Regions from separate parts of the Paeniglutamicibacter psychrophenolicus genome, predicted to be linked through region 2. Evidence: riboswitches for the same ligand, from Rfam matches in the RefSeq annotation. Region 2 holds a riboswitch; each other region holds the start of a gene.
The links. Region 2 has a riboswitch for S-adenosylmethionine ahead of JOF46_RS01260 (acyl-CoA dehydrogenase family protein). Riboswitches for the same ligand answer to the same signal wherever they lie in the genome.

Region 1 (4,231 bases), 4.1 Mb from region 2:
CCTGTGCTTCCTTGCGGGTCTGCGCATCCGAGCGGGAGAAGTCGGCGGTGGTCAGGTTGGCCAGGCGCTCGCGCACCGCGGCGACGGTGGTCCCGGCGAAGCCGGCTCGGTGGGCGATGGCCGATTCGGCGGCCGAGAGCTCGGCGGCGATCGCCGATTCACCCTCGGAAAGGCCCTTGGCCAGGGTGATGACCTCGGCGACCTTCTGGTTGGCGAAGGCGAGCCATTCGGGAAGGTGGGCCGGAAGGTTGGCTTCCAGGGCGACATCGTGCGGGACGTGCTGCAGCGAGGTGGCGGTGCCCACGGCCAGGGCGCCGTTGGCCTTTTCGACCTCGGTGCGCAGGGACTTGAGGATGTCCAGCGAGGCGGAGAGGTTGTTGCGCCAGATGTTGCGCGAGTCCACGATTCCGGCCACCAGGGTGGAGCCGGCCAGCTCGCCGAGGAATTCGGCGGTCGGGAGGGCACCGCGGACCAGGTCGGCGTGCACGGCCTCGACACCGGCGCGGGCCAGCAGGCCCTGGGTGGCACCCGGGCGGGTCGGTTCCCCGGCGGTGCCGTAGCCGAAGGTGACCAGCAGTGCCGGTCGTTCGGTGGCGGCTGCGAGCTTGGTGTAGACGGTCTCGGCGAGTGCGCCGGGAACTGCCAGCTCGGCGCCACGGTCGGTGACCAGGCCCGGCTCGTCCAGCTGCACCCACGGTGCTCCGGCGGCGGCGAGCTCGGCGAGGATCTGTGCGTAGGCTGCCACGACCTCATCGATGCGGGTCAGCGGGTCGAAGCCGGCGGCTGCGCCGTCCTCGGCCTTGGCCAGCAGCAGGTAGCTGATCGGGCCGACCAGGGTGGGGCGGATGGTGGTGCCGTTGGCGGCGTGCGCCTTGAAGTTTTCGACAAGCACCGTGGCGTTGGCCTTGATCGGGGTGGTTTCGCCGATTTCCGGGACCAGGTAGTGGTAGTTGGTGTCGAACCACTTGGTCATTTCCAGCGGGGCGCGGGATTCGTCGCCGCGGGCCAGGATGAAGGAGGCGGCGGTGTCGATGGCGCCGTTGGCATCGGCCAGGTCGGCAAAGCGGGTGGGCAGGGCCGAGAGCGCGAGCGTGGCGTCCAGGACCTGGTCGTAGTAGGCGAAGTCGCCGGGCAGCGAGGCGTCGTCGGGCTTCAGGCCCAGGGCGGCAAGCTTGGAAAGGTTGGCCTTCTGCAACTGCAGGGCAGCGGCGTGCAGCGTGGCCTCGTCGGTCTTCCGGGCCCAGTGGGCCTCAAGGGCCTTCTTCAGTTCGCGGTTCGGCCCGATGCGCGGGTAGCCGAGGACGGATGCGGCGGGGAAGGTTGGCTTCGACATGGTGGATCTCCTTGGTGTTGTTGACGTTTTTTGAAAGTTGGGAAGAAGGTGTGGGTCAGACCGCTGCGCGGGTGGCCCAGGAGTTGGTGAGGGTGGCGCGGGTCCGCGGCAGCTCGAGCTGCTCGATCACGTCGAGCGAGCCGCGGTGGTCGTTGAAGGTGTAGAGGTGCACGCCCGGCGCCCCGTCGTCGAAGGCCCGGCGGGCCAGGTTCACGGCTGCGTCCACGCCGATGCGGTGGCGTTCGCCCTCCGAGCTTGCGGTTTCCAGGGCGTGGGCCAGGATCGGGTCCGGTGCCACCCCGGTCATCTTGGCCAGGCGGTTCAAACGTGGCAGCGAGTTCAGCGGGATGACCCCGGGGATCACCGGGATGGTGACCCCGGCCCGGCGGGATGACTCCACGAGGTTGGTGTACTCCTCGGGCTGGAAGTACACCTGGGTGATGGCGTAGTTGGCCCCGGAACGTTCCTTGGCCAGCAGCACCTCCACGTCGTGCTCGAAGGACGGGGATTCGGGGTGCTGGATGGGGTAGGCGGCAACGCCCACGCCCAGCCGCCCGCCGGCCAGTGCTGCAGAGTGGTCGGCCTCCACCTCGCGGATCAGTTCGATCAGGTAGCGGGCGAAGGGGAATTCCCCGCGCCATTCCTGCGGGTCGGTGGGCAAATCCCCGCGTAGTGCCAGCACGCCGCGGACCCCGAGGGAGATGAAGTGGCGAATCAGGTTCTGCAGCGATTCGCGGCTCTCCCCCACGCAGGTCAGGTGGGCCAGCGGACGCAGCCGGGTGTTTTGGATGAGGTGCTCGATCAGTTCCAGGGACGCGTTGCGGCGGGCCGGGGACCCCGAGTAGGTCACCGACACGTAGTCGGGATCCGTGGTTTCCAGTGCGGCGATGGTGTTGAAAACACCCTCGGAGGCATCGCGGTTCACCGGCGGGTACAGCTCGTAGGACAGTGACGGCGGTGCTGTTGTCGGTGCAATGCTCATTGAAATTACTCCTCGTCGACACGAGGGAGGCATCAAGGTTCGCCACAAAAGCCCCAGGCACCCGTCAACGGGTTTCCTGCGGCGATGTGAGAGAACGCTGAAAGCGGCTCCATCGCTTCTGGCCTTAGCACCCTCGCCGACGGAAAGTCCCCGCAAAGGGGGAAAATCCATCGGATGATGGTTGCTGCGGCGTCAACGAGCCAGATCTCTCAGCCGCTCTTGATGGTTGATGTATCCATCTTGGGCCAGCCGAAACCACGGATGCAAGGGGTCTGCCGGCCAAGCTGTCACGAACGGTTAAAACACTTCACATGACCGAGCGGCGTCATTTTCGATCGCCACCCGGGGTCACATTGTTACGGGAGGCAATCGGACTGCTTCCCTTGGCCTGCAAGGATTCGGGACTCGGATGTGACGACCAGGAGTTTTCCATGAAGCTTCCGTGACGTCCCGCGGCGCTGCCTGCCGGAACGCTGCCGGGGCCCCGGGCGGCGGCACATGGCCGCGGGCATGCCGCAATTGGGTGCGCGCCAGCCGCCGGCTTCCTCCTGCCGGAGGCGACCGAACCATGGCCGGCGGCGGGAAGCTTGGGGCAATCCCCGACACGGGTGCCCGGCGATTGGGCTGGTGGTTCGGCTTGGCCCGGGCAGCGTCAGGCGGTTTCGTCCGCCAGGAGCTTGCGGATCCGCTCCGCGGTCGGGGTGCCGGGCACCGGCACGTACATCACCAGGTGCAGTTCCGGGGCGTCCGAGGGCACCAGCCGGTGCTGCTCGAAGACCAGCTCACCGGCAACCGGATGCATGAACACGCGCTGCCGGGAGGCAAAGCGCTCCACGCCGCGGTCGGCCCAGAGCTTGGCGAATTGCCCGCTGGCTTCGCCCAGGCGCTTCAGCAGTGTCGTGTGGGCGGCCGATCCGAGGCGGGCGCCGGCCTCGGCACGGAACTCGGCGACAAAGTGCCGCGAGGTTTCTTCCCAGTCGGGCAGCATCTGGCGCAGGTGCGGGTCGGTGAAAATCAGCCAGAGCAGGTTCCGGTCCTCCGGGTCCACCGCGGCTATGCGCGTGTAGAGGCCCGCGTAGGCCCGGTTCCAGCCGGCGATGCCCCAATCGGGGGCGACGGCGAACGCCGGGAAGTCAAAGGCGTCGAGCAGCCGCTGCAGGTGGTCCGGGGCCTGCTCGATGGCCATGACCTCGGCGGAGGGGACGGGCGTGTATCCGCCCATGGCCAGCAGGTACGCCGTTTCGGCCGCGGTCAGGGTGAGCACGCGGGCGATGGATTCGAGCACCTGGCGGGAGGCGTTGATGTCCCGCCCCTGTTCAAGCCAGGTGTACCAGGTGACGCTGACTGCGGCGAAGGCCGCGATCTCCTCCCGGCGCAGTCCCAGCGTGCGGTTGCGCCCGATCGGCGGCAGCCCCAGTTCCGCACGGACGAGGTTGCCGCGCCTGTCCCGCAGGAACTGCCCCAGCTCCCGCCTGCGTTCAACACTCATGACCATAAATCTATCACTGCCACTACTAGTATTAGGAGCGTCTTCCGCCGCGTGGACGGTGCTGGTTGACTTGGATCATGCCTGAATTACGTTCACGAACAGTCACCCACGGCCGCAACATGGTCGGAGCACGCGCGCTGCTCCGAGCCGCCGGCGTCAAGGGCTCCGACTTCGGAAAGCCGATCATCGCCGTTGCGAACAGCTTCACCGAATTCGTCCCCGGACACACCCACCTCCAGCCGGTGGGCCGCATCGTCTCGGACGCCATCATCGAGGCCGGGGGAATCCCGCGCGAGTTCAACACCATCGCCGTGGACGACGGGATCGCCATGGGCCACAGCGGCATGCTCTACTCGCTGCCCTCGCGCGATCTGATCGCCGACTCGGTCGAGTACATGGTCAACGCGCACTGCGCCGATGCACTGAT
Region 2 (4,231 bases):
CGAGATCAGGGCCAGGGCGCCGTCGATGTCGGCGTAGGACTTGTAGTCCTCGAACTTTGCCTGGGCCGCTGCGGAGTCCACGTCCGTGATGATGGTCTGCATGGCGTAGATGCGCACATCGTAGCGGTCGCGGCCGGCGGCCTCGACCTCGTCGCGGATCTTGGTGACGGTGGCCTTGAGCAGTTCCTTGGTCGGGGAGGTCACGAAGACGGCTTCGGCGTTCTCCGAGGCGAACTTCAGCCCGCGCGGCGAGGTGCCCGCCTGGAAGACGACAGGGGTGCGCTGCGGGCTGGGCTCGGTGATCGCGATGCCCGGGACCTTGAAGTACTTGCCCTCGTGCTTGATCTCGTGGACCTTGGCCGGGTCGGTGAAGATGCCGCGCTCGGCGTCGCGCACCACCGCGTCCTCTTCCCAGGAGCCCTCGAGCAGTTTGTACACGACCTCCATGTACTCGTCGGCGTGGTTGTAGCGCTCGTCGTGCTCGAGCTGGTCTTCCTGGCCCATGTTCCGGGCGGCGGAGGGCAGGTAGCCGGTGACCACGTTCCAGCCGATGCGACCCTTGGTCAGGTGGTCAAGGGTGGCCAGGCGGCGGGCAAACGGGTACGGGTGCTCATAGGCGGTGCCGGCGGTGACGCCGAAGCCGAGGTTCTCGGTCACCGAGGCCATGGCCGAGACGAGCATGAACGGGTCGTTGACCGGGACCTGGGTGCCGGCACGCAGCGGAACCTCGTTGGAGCCGCCGAAGACGTCATAGGTGCCCAACACGTCGGCGATGAAGATGCCGTCGAACTTGCCCTTTTCCAGGGTCTTGGCCAGGTCGGTCCAGTAGGACAGGTCCTTGTAGCGGGCTGACTGGTCCTTGGGGTGCTTCCACAAACCCGGGGACTGGTGTCCCACGCAGTTCATGTCGAAGGCGTTGAATCGGATCTGGCGTGTGGCCGGCGTCGTGCTCATGGTTGTCCTTTGCGGGAGTGTCGGGTGGTTGTCGGTCCGGTACGGGACGGGCCGGCGGTGTGGGTTCTGGGGGCGGGATGCCTAGGGCAGTGCGGTGGCCGGGGTCGGGCCGACGTCGCCGATGGCGTTCAGCTGCTGGGGCGCCGCGCCGTTGACCTCGTAGTCGCCGATGATCCGCGACTTGTAGATCGCCGGGTTGTGCGTGGCCACGGTGCGGGCGTTGCGCCAGTGCCGGTCGAGGTTGCAGCTCGTGGCGGTTGCCGAGGCGCCCAACCCGTCAAAGAGCTTGGTCGCAGCGGAGAGCGCCAGCGGTTGCACGATGGCCTGGGCCCGGTCCGCCGAGAGCTCGCAGACCGCGAAGCGCTCGGCCGCGCTCAGCGACGTGTCGGCCAGGGCGACCTCGATCTCCGCAACCGCCGCCAGGACGATGGAATCAACCGCGAACGCGGTGCCGGAAATCTCCCCGACCAGCTGCAGGACCTGTGGCTCCTCGCGCACCGGCACCCCGGTTCCGGTGCTGAACGACCGGGTGCGGGCCTGGACGGCGGAGCGCACGTCGTTGAGCGCCGCGCGGGTGATCCCGGCCTGTACCGCCAGGAGCACCAGCTGGAAGATCGCGGATTCCGGATCGTTGATCTGCTGCTCCTCGGGAAGGACAGTGTCGACCGGGACGTTCTCGAACGTGGTCGATCCGGTCCCGGTGAGCTGCTGGCCGAAGCCGTCCCAATCATCAAAGATCTTCACGCCGGAGTGCTGGGTGGAGACCACGGCGATCTGCCGTCCGGCGCGGGTGGGGTGAGCCGCGGCGACGGCGACCCAGTCGGCGTAGATGGTGCCGGTGCAATAGTATTTTTCGCCGTTGAGGATCCAGCGCTCCCCATTCTTGGCGATGGTCGTATTCAGCGTGCCCAACCGGTTTCCGCCACGTTCGGTGTAGGCATTGCCGACGATCTGTCCGGCAACGATGCGTTCGACCCAGCGGTGCCGCAGGGCGACGTCTTCGAGCTGCAGCACGGATTCCACGAAGCCGATGTGCGAACGCCAGAGGTGTGCGACCTGCGAATCGGCCTCGCCCAGTTCGATGAGCAGGCGGAACAAATCCAGCAGGCTGGCCCCGTAGCCGCCCTCGGCCGCCGGGATGCGCAGGGCCCCGAAGCGCTCGCGGTTGAGCCAGCCGACCGGCTCGAAGGGAAGTGTCCTGTTCGCGTCGCGCTCGCTGGCCCCGGCAGCGATCTTGGCGAAGACCGGGCGGAAGATTGCGGCCAGCTCGTCGTAGTGCCCGTCCTTGGGGACTCCGGGGGTGAGCTTGAGCAGGTGCCTGGCAGGGGTGTTGCCGGTGAACGCGTCTAGATTGACGGCCCCGAAAATGTTCGGATCCGCTTCGACATTGTGTGCATCGTTGAAAGACTCGACAGCCATGATTTCTCTCCATCGGTTCTGGCGTGAGCACCTACCGCCCAATCAAGGGGAGGGGTTGCTGCGGCGTCATGGAGCCAGATCTCTCGGCCGCTCTGGATGGTTGTTGGTCATATTTCTACACGCCGCGGCGCAGGGGTGACAACTCGGATCGTCACAATTGGGCCCTGCGCCACCGGCTGGATGGCGATCCACCAACTCAGTCCGGCCCGCGGGAATCATCGGATGTGCGGCGTTCTTCAGGCCATTCATTCGAAGCATCTGCCAATATCCCTCGGACCTGCCGAAAAACCCCGTCGGCCGTACAATCATTGGCAAATAGGATGGTGGCATGAGACTTCCAGTGTCCTTCCCGGGTGCCAGCTGCACCGGGAACACTGATTCGCAGCGTTTCCGCCATTCGATAATTTTCGATTTATACGAAGATTATTCGACCTTGAAACCAAGAAAAGCCTGACATCGAACGTTCCGTCACATTACGGTCGGTTTGCTCCCGTGACACGCCATCGAGTTTGATGAATGAAACTACCCATCCCGAGCGGCCGAGAGATCTGGCTCCCTGACGCCGCAGCAACCACCTCCGTCAGGTGAAGTGCTAACGCCAGAACCGATGGAGAACAAAATGCCTGAAACCCTTTTGCCCGTGCTCGCTGCCGAGGAAACCTTGTGGAGCGAAGACGAACGCCTCGCGTTCTGGGATGCCGCGGCGCGGCGCCTGAGCTGGTCCGAGGACTGGCACACCATCCACTCGAGCACCGGTGTCGATGCCGAGGCCCGGCGCGGGCCCGAGCTTCGCTGGTTTGAGGGCGGCAAGCTCAACGCCGCCTACAACTGCGTGGACCGCCACGTGGAAGCCGGGCGCGGCGACAAGGTCGCCCTGCACTTCGAGGGCGAGCCCGGCGACAGGACGACCGTCACCTACCAGGACCTGCAGGACCGGGTGTCCCGGGCCGCCAACGCGCTGCTCGCCCTGGGCGTGGGCAAGGGCGACCGCGTGGTCATCTACCTGCCCGTGCTCGTGGAAACCGTGGTCATCACCCTGGCCTGCGCGCGCATCGGCGCGGTGCACTCGCTGGTCTTCGGCGGCTTTTCCGCAGAGGCGCTGAGGTTCCGCGTCGAAGACACCGGCGCGAAGCTGCTGGTCACCACCGATGGGCAGTTCCGCCGCGGCGAGGCCGTGCCGGTCAAGGACAACGCCGATGCCGCGGTTTCCGGGGAGAACAGCATCGAACACGTGCTGGTGCTCCGGCGCACCGGGAACGAGATCGCCTGGACCGAAGGCCGGGACGTGTGGTGGCACGAAACCGTCGACACGGCGAGCAAGGAGCACTCCCCCGAGGCATTCGACGCCGAGACCCCGCTGTTCATCATGTACACCTCCGGCACCACCGGCCAGCCCAAGGGCCTGGTCCACACCACCGGGGGCTACCTGACGCAGGCCTCCTGGAGCCACGAGTTCCTCTTCTCCCATCCGGACCCCGCGCAGCGGGAAAACGATGTCCACTGGTGCACTGCGGACCTGGCCTGGGTCACCGCGCACACCTACGAGATCTACGGGCCGCTGTCCAACGGCGTCACGCAGGTCATCTACGAGGGCGTGCCCAACGCCCCTCACCCCGGGCGCCACTTCGAGATCATCGCGCGCTACGGCGTGACCAGCTACTACACCGCGCCCACCCTGGTGCGCTCGCTGATGGGCTGGTTCCCCGAGGGGGTCCCTGCCGACTACGACCTGTCCTCGATCCGATTGGCCGGAACCGTGGGCGAGGCCGTGAACCCGGAGGCATGGCGCTGGCTGCGCAGCCAGGTCGGCCGCGACACCGAAGCCGGCATTCCGATGGTCGACACCTGGTGGCAGTCC
Region 3 (4,231 bases), 4.4 Mb from region 2:
GCCGTGGCGGCGCATTTCAAGGTCTCCAGGGCGCCAACTGCGGCCACCGCGTCATGGGTGCCGGTCAGCACCGGGGCCGCGTTCACGGCGGCGGCCAGGGACAGGATCCCCTCGGTGCCGGTGTGGGCCAGATGCTCGGCAACCAGTGCATCCATATCCGCACCGTCGGCCAGCAACGTTTCGTAGCCCAGGTCCTTCCCGGCTCCACCTGTGGCGGTGCCGGCTGAAGGGATGCCGCTCGATGACGTCGTTGCCATGTCTCCATTGTAGAACCGGGAATCGGGAAATGGAACAGTTTCTCAAGGAATTTAGAAAATATATTCGAGTCCTGTTGTGGACGATTTCTCCTCCGTACAAATGCCCCTTCGCTGGGCAACCGGGAGGAAAGGGCGCCGCCAGATCCCCGACCTTGGGGGATGGCAGCGCCCTGACATGGATTTTGCGGGGAAACCGCTAGGCCACGGATCCACCGAAGAGCAGCCCCAGGGCGTAGGTGACGCCCGCGGCGCCCAGGCCGATGGCCAGCTGGCGCAGCCCGCGCTTGGTCGGGGAAGCACCGGAGAGCAGGCCGACCACGCCCCCGGTGAGCAGCAGGGCGATGCCCACCAACAGCGCGGAGAGCATGATGGCAGGGGTTCCGCCCATGCCGAAGATGAACGGCAGGATCGGGATCACCGCGCCGGAGGCAAAGAAGCAGAACGACGAGGAGGCAGCTCCCATGGCCGAGCCGATTTCCTCGTGTTCCTGCGCCTCGGCGATGTCGGCCAGTTCGGGCTGAAGCGACAGCGAGGGGTTGCAGTCGCAGGAGTAGATGCCCATGCGTTCGGCGGCACGGTGGGCCGCGTCCTCGTCGCTCATGCCTCGGGCCTTGTAGACCAGCACCAGCTCGTTGGCGTCCAAATCCAGGTCCGGGGCGGCGGCCAGGGTCACCTGGGTGGGCTTGGACGCGGAGAGCAGCTCGCGCTGCGAGCGCACCGAGACGTACTCGCCGGCGGCCATCGACAGGGCGCCGGCGAGCAGTCCGGCAATGCCGGAAAAGAGCACCATCGAGGTGGCCACCCCGGTCGCGCCGATGCCCATGACCAGGGCGAGGTTCGAGACCAGGCCGTCGTTGGCGCCAAAGACCGCGGCGCGGAAGTTGCCCGAAAGCTGGTTGCGGCCCCGGGTGGCCAGGCCGCGCACGACCTCCTCGTGGACCAATTCGTCGGCGGCCATCTGGCGGCTGGCGTCGGTGTCCCCGGCATAGGGGGAGTTGCCCTCGGCGCGCTGGGCCAGGGCCAGCACGAAGACCGAGCCGAAGTGCCGGGCCAGGAAGCGGAGCATGGTGCGGCGGATCGAGGGGCTCATGGCCTTGCCGGCATGTTCGCCCAGCAGCGTGCGCCAGTGTTCCTCGTGGCGGGTTTCGGCCTCGGCCAGTCCCAGGAGGACCGCGCGTTCCTCGCCTTGGCGCTTGTTGGCCAGTTCGCGGTAGACCGCGCCCTCGGCGACTTCGTCGGCCAGGTACTTGCGCCAGCGTTTGATCTGGGCTGGGGTGGGGGTCGGCGCTTGCGGCGTCATGCTCTCATCCTCGTGTGGGCGTTCACGGCCTCGGGAGGCCATGCGATGGGGAGGCCCAGCGGGATTGTTTCTTGGGTGCGTTGGACCTCGGGCCACCAGTGTGTGGACCGAAGGTCTCGTTCGCCCGGACCAGGCGTTGCCGCCTCTGGCCCTGGGTGGATTGCCGGGTTACGACGTTGTAACCAGTATGTCGACGCACCGCTGTCCCGCCGCTGCCGGCGGGTCTGGGAACTACTCCCCTTCAACCCACGAGTGTAGCGTTCGGAAGGGTCCGGGAGAATTCGCTGAGGCTAAAAATCCGGGTCTGGCCAGTGGCGCAACCGGCCTTCGGGATGCGCACCACCAGTGCCCGGGCGTCGGGGTTCCAGCGCGGGGAGGCGACCGCGTTGGCCAGGTCCGCGGCGAGGGCTTCGGCCTCCGCGACGTGGAAGCGCAGCCAGGTGCCGTGGATGCGAAGTTCGAGGACCGAGCGGTGCACATCGAGCAGGGGCAGGACGGGGATGGAAGGTGCCATGGCGGGACGGGACGGCCTTTCGCTAGCTCTTGCCGGGGCCAAATGGACCGCGGCCGCTTCTTCATCCGAACCACCCATGAACCTGGGGTTGGTGCGCGTCTTAGTCGGAGCTTGCCGACGCGTCTCGTGAAGCTGGGTCCCACATTACCGCGATTCGGAGGCGCGCAGGATCTTTTCGTGTAGTTCGTTCCACGCAATGTCGTCATACGGCGGCATGTTGTCGTTGTCCCGGCGCATCCCGGTGGACCCGTCGATGAGCTCGCGCAGGATGTCGGCGTGCCCCGCATGGCGCGCGGTTTCCACGTTCATGTGCAGCATCAGCCGCCCGAGGGTGGTGTGGCGCCGTTCCCCGGGCCACCACGGAACGGTTGCCGGGGCGTCCAGGGACAGCGCGGCGATGTTGCGGTTCGCAGCCTCGATGGCCCGCCGGTAGAAGGCCAGGACCTCGGCGCACGGGACATCGGCCGAAACCCACATGTCCGCGCTGTCATCCGCATCGGCCTCCAGCGCCGCGTAGTGCTCGTCCGCGATGCTGAAGCCGAGGCATTGGACGAAGTATCCGTACTCCACGAACCCGAGGTGCTGGATCAGGCCCAGGATGCTGGTGCCCGTGGGCACCATGGGCCGTGTCAGCTCCTTGTCGCCGAGCCCCTCGGCCTTCCAGAGCATGGCTTGGCGGGAGTTGTTCAGGTACGTCGCCAGGTGGTCCTTGAAATCGTCCATGGGCCCAGCCTAGGAGCGCGGGGGCCGGTTGGGAATGGCCCCCTCCGGCGCGGTGCGCCAGAGGGGGCCATCGGTGGTGCGGTGCCGAAGGGACCTAGCGTCCGGAAACCTCGGAGAGGTCCACGCCCTCGGTGTCGCCCTGCCCGGCGACCCGCGCGTTCCAGTTGGTGATGACGGAGGGCTCGGTGGGCCGGGTCAGCAGCGAGACCACCACGTAGACCAGTGCCGAGGCGACAAGGCCGAAGTAGATCGGCTCGTTGGCGTAGATGCCGTCGAAGCGGTTCTCCGCCTGGATCTCCAGGGTGATCATGGTGCCCAGCGTGACGATGGTTCCGGCGGCCATGGAGGCGGCGGCGCCCAACCCGTTGCCGCGCTTCCAGATGAGCCCGCCGATGATGGCCACCAGCAGGCCGCCGACCAGGATGTCGTAGGCGATGGTCAGGGCCGCGACCACGTCGGAGACCATGATGGCCAGCACGATGGCGACCACGCCCAGCAGCAACACCCAGATGCGGTTGGCGCGCACGTCGTGCTCCGGGTTCTCGTTGGTGTTCACGTGCATCTGCTTGCCGAACCAGCTGGCCACGAACGGGGTGACGTCGGTGCGGGCAACGGTGGCCGCGGCAATCAGCGCGCCCGAGGCGGTGGACATCATCGCGGCGACGGCCGCGGCCAGCACCAGTCCGCCGATCGCGACGGGCAAAAGCTGGGTGGCAACCTCGGCGTAGACGACGTCCTTGCCGAGGTTGGCCACGTCGATCTCCGGAAGGGCGACGCGGGCGGCCAAGCCGATGACCGCGCCCGCTGCGCCGTAGAGCACGCAGTAGATGCCGGCGGTGGTGCCGCCCCAGCGGGCCACGGTCGGGGTCTTGGCGGTGAAGACGCGCTGCCAGATGTCCTGGCCGATGAGCAGGCCCAGGGTGTAGACCACGAAGTAGGTGATGATGGTCTGGACGCCGATGCCGTCCCAGGTGAAGAACTCGGCGCCGACGCGCTCACGGATCCCGGACATGCCGCCGGCTGCGTTCAATGCGAAGGGAAGCATCAGGAAGAAGATGCCCACGGTCTTGATGACGAACTGCACCTGGTCGGCCAGGGTGATCGACCACATGCCGCCGATGGTGGAGTAGATGACCACGATGACCCCGCCAATGGCGATGGCCATCCAGCGTTCCCAGCCGAAGAGGACCACGAAGATCGTCGCGTAGGCGCTGGTGGAGGTGGCGCAGAGCATCAGCGTGTAGGCGAGCATGACGACGCCCGAGGTGTTGGTTGCCGACTTGCTGCCGTAGCGCAGGGTGAGCATCTGCGAGACCGTGAAGATCTTCAGTCGCTGCAGCGTCGGCGCGAAGAGCAGCGAGAGCAGGATGACTCCGGTGCCGATCGCCACGACCAGCCACATGCCGGAGACGCCGAACTTGTAGCCAAGTCCCACGC

Region 1: linked by a shared signal. The riboswitch ahead of JOF46_RS20005 (methylenetetrahydrofolate reductase) and the one ahead of JOF46_RS01260 (acyl-CoA dehydrogenase family protein) in region 2 are both predicted to bind S-adenosylmethionine.
Region 3: linked by a shared signal. The riboswitch ahead of JOF46_RS20995 (hypothetical protein) and the one ahead of JOF46_RS01260 (acyl-CoA dehydrogenase family protein) in region 2 are both predicted to bind S-adenosylmethionine.

Annotation. Positions count from the first base shown of each region.
Region 1 is NZ_JAGIOE010000001.1:4,453,781-4,458,011, forward strand. It holds gene metE (5-methyltetrahydropteroyltriglutamate--homocysteine S-methyltransferase) at 1-1,333, opposite strand, end outside; gene JOF46_RS20005 (methylenetetrahydrofolate reductase) at 1,389-2,315, opposite strand; SAM riboswitch class I at 2,422-2,544, opposite strand; gene JOF46_RS20010 (helix-turn-helix transcriptional regulator) at 2,968-3,804, opposite strand; gene ilvD (dihydroxy-acid dehydratase) at 3,882-4,231, shown strand, end outside.
Region 2 is NZ_JAGIOE010000001.1:307,435-311,665, forward strand. It holds gene JOF46_RS01255 (LLM class flavin-dependent oxidoreductase) at 1-954, opposite strand, end outside; gene JOF46_RS01260 (acyl-CoA dehydrogenase family protein) at 1,036-2,373, opposite strand; SAM riboswitch class I at 2,380-2,476, opposite strand; SAM riboswitch class I at 2,897-2,987, shown strand; gene acs (acetate--CoA ligase) at 2,993-4,231, shown strand, end outside.
Region 3 is NZ_JAGIOE010000001.1:4,668,592-4,672,822, reverse strand. It holds gene JOF46_RS21005 (DUF222 domain-containing protein) at 1-257, opposite strand, end outside; gene JOF46_RS21000 (VIT1/CCC1 transporter family protein) at 454-1,557, opposite strand; gene JOF46_RS20995 (hypothetical protein) at 1,799-2,071, opposite strand; SAM riboswitch class IV at 2,092-2,203, opposite strand; gene JOF46_RS20990 (DinB family protein) at 2,216-2,794, opposite strand; gene JOF46_RS20985 (sodium:solute symporter family protein) at 2,889-4,231, opposite strand, start outside.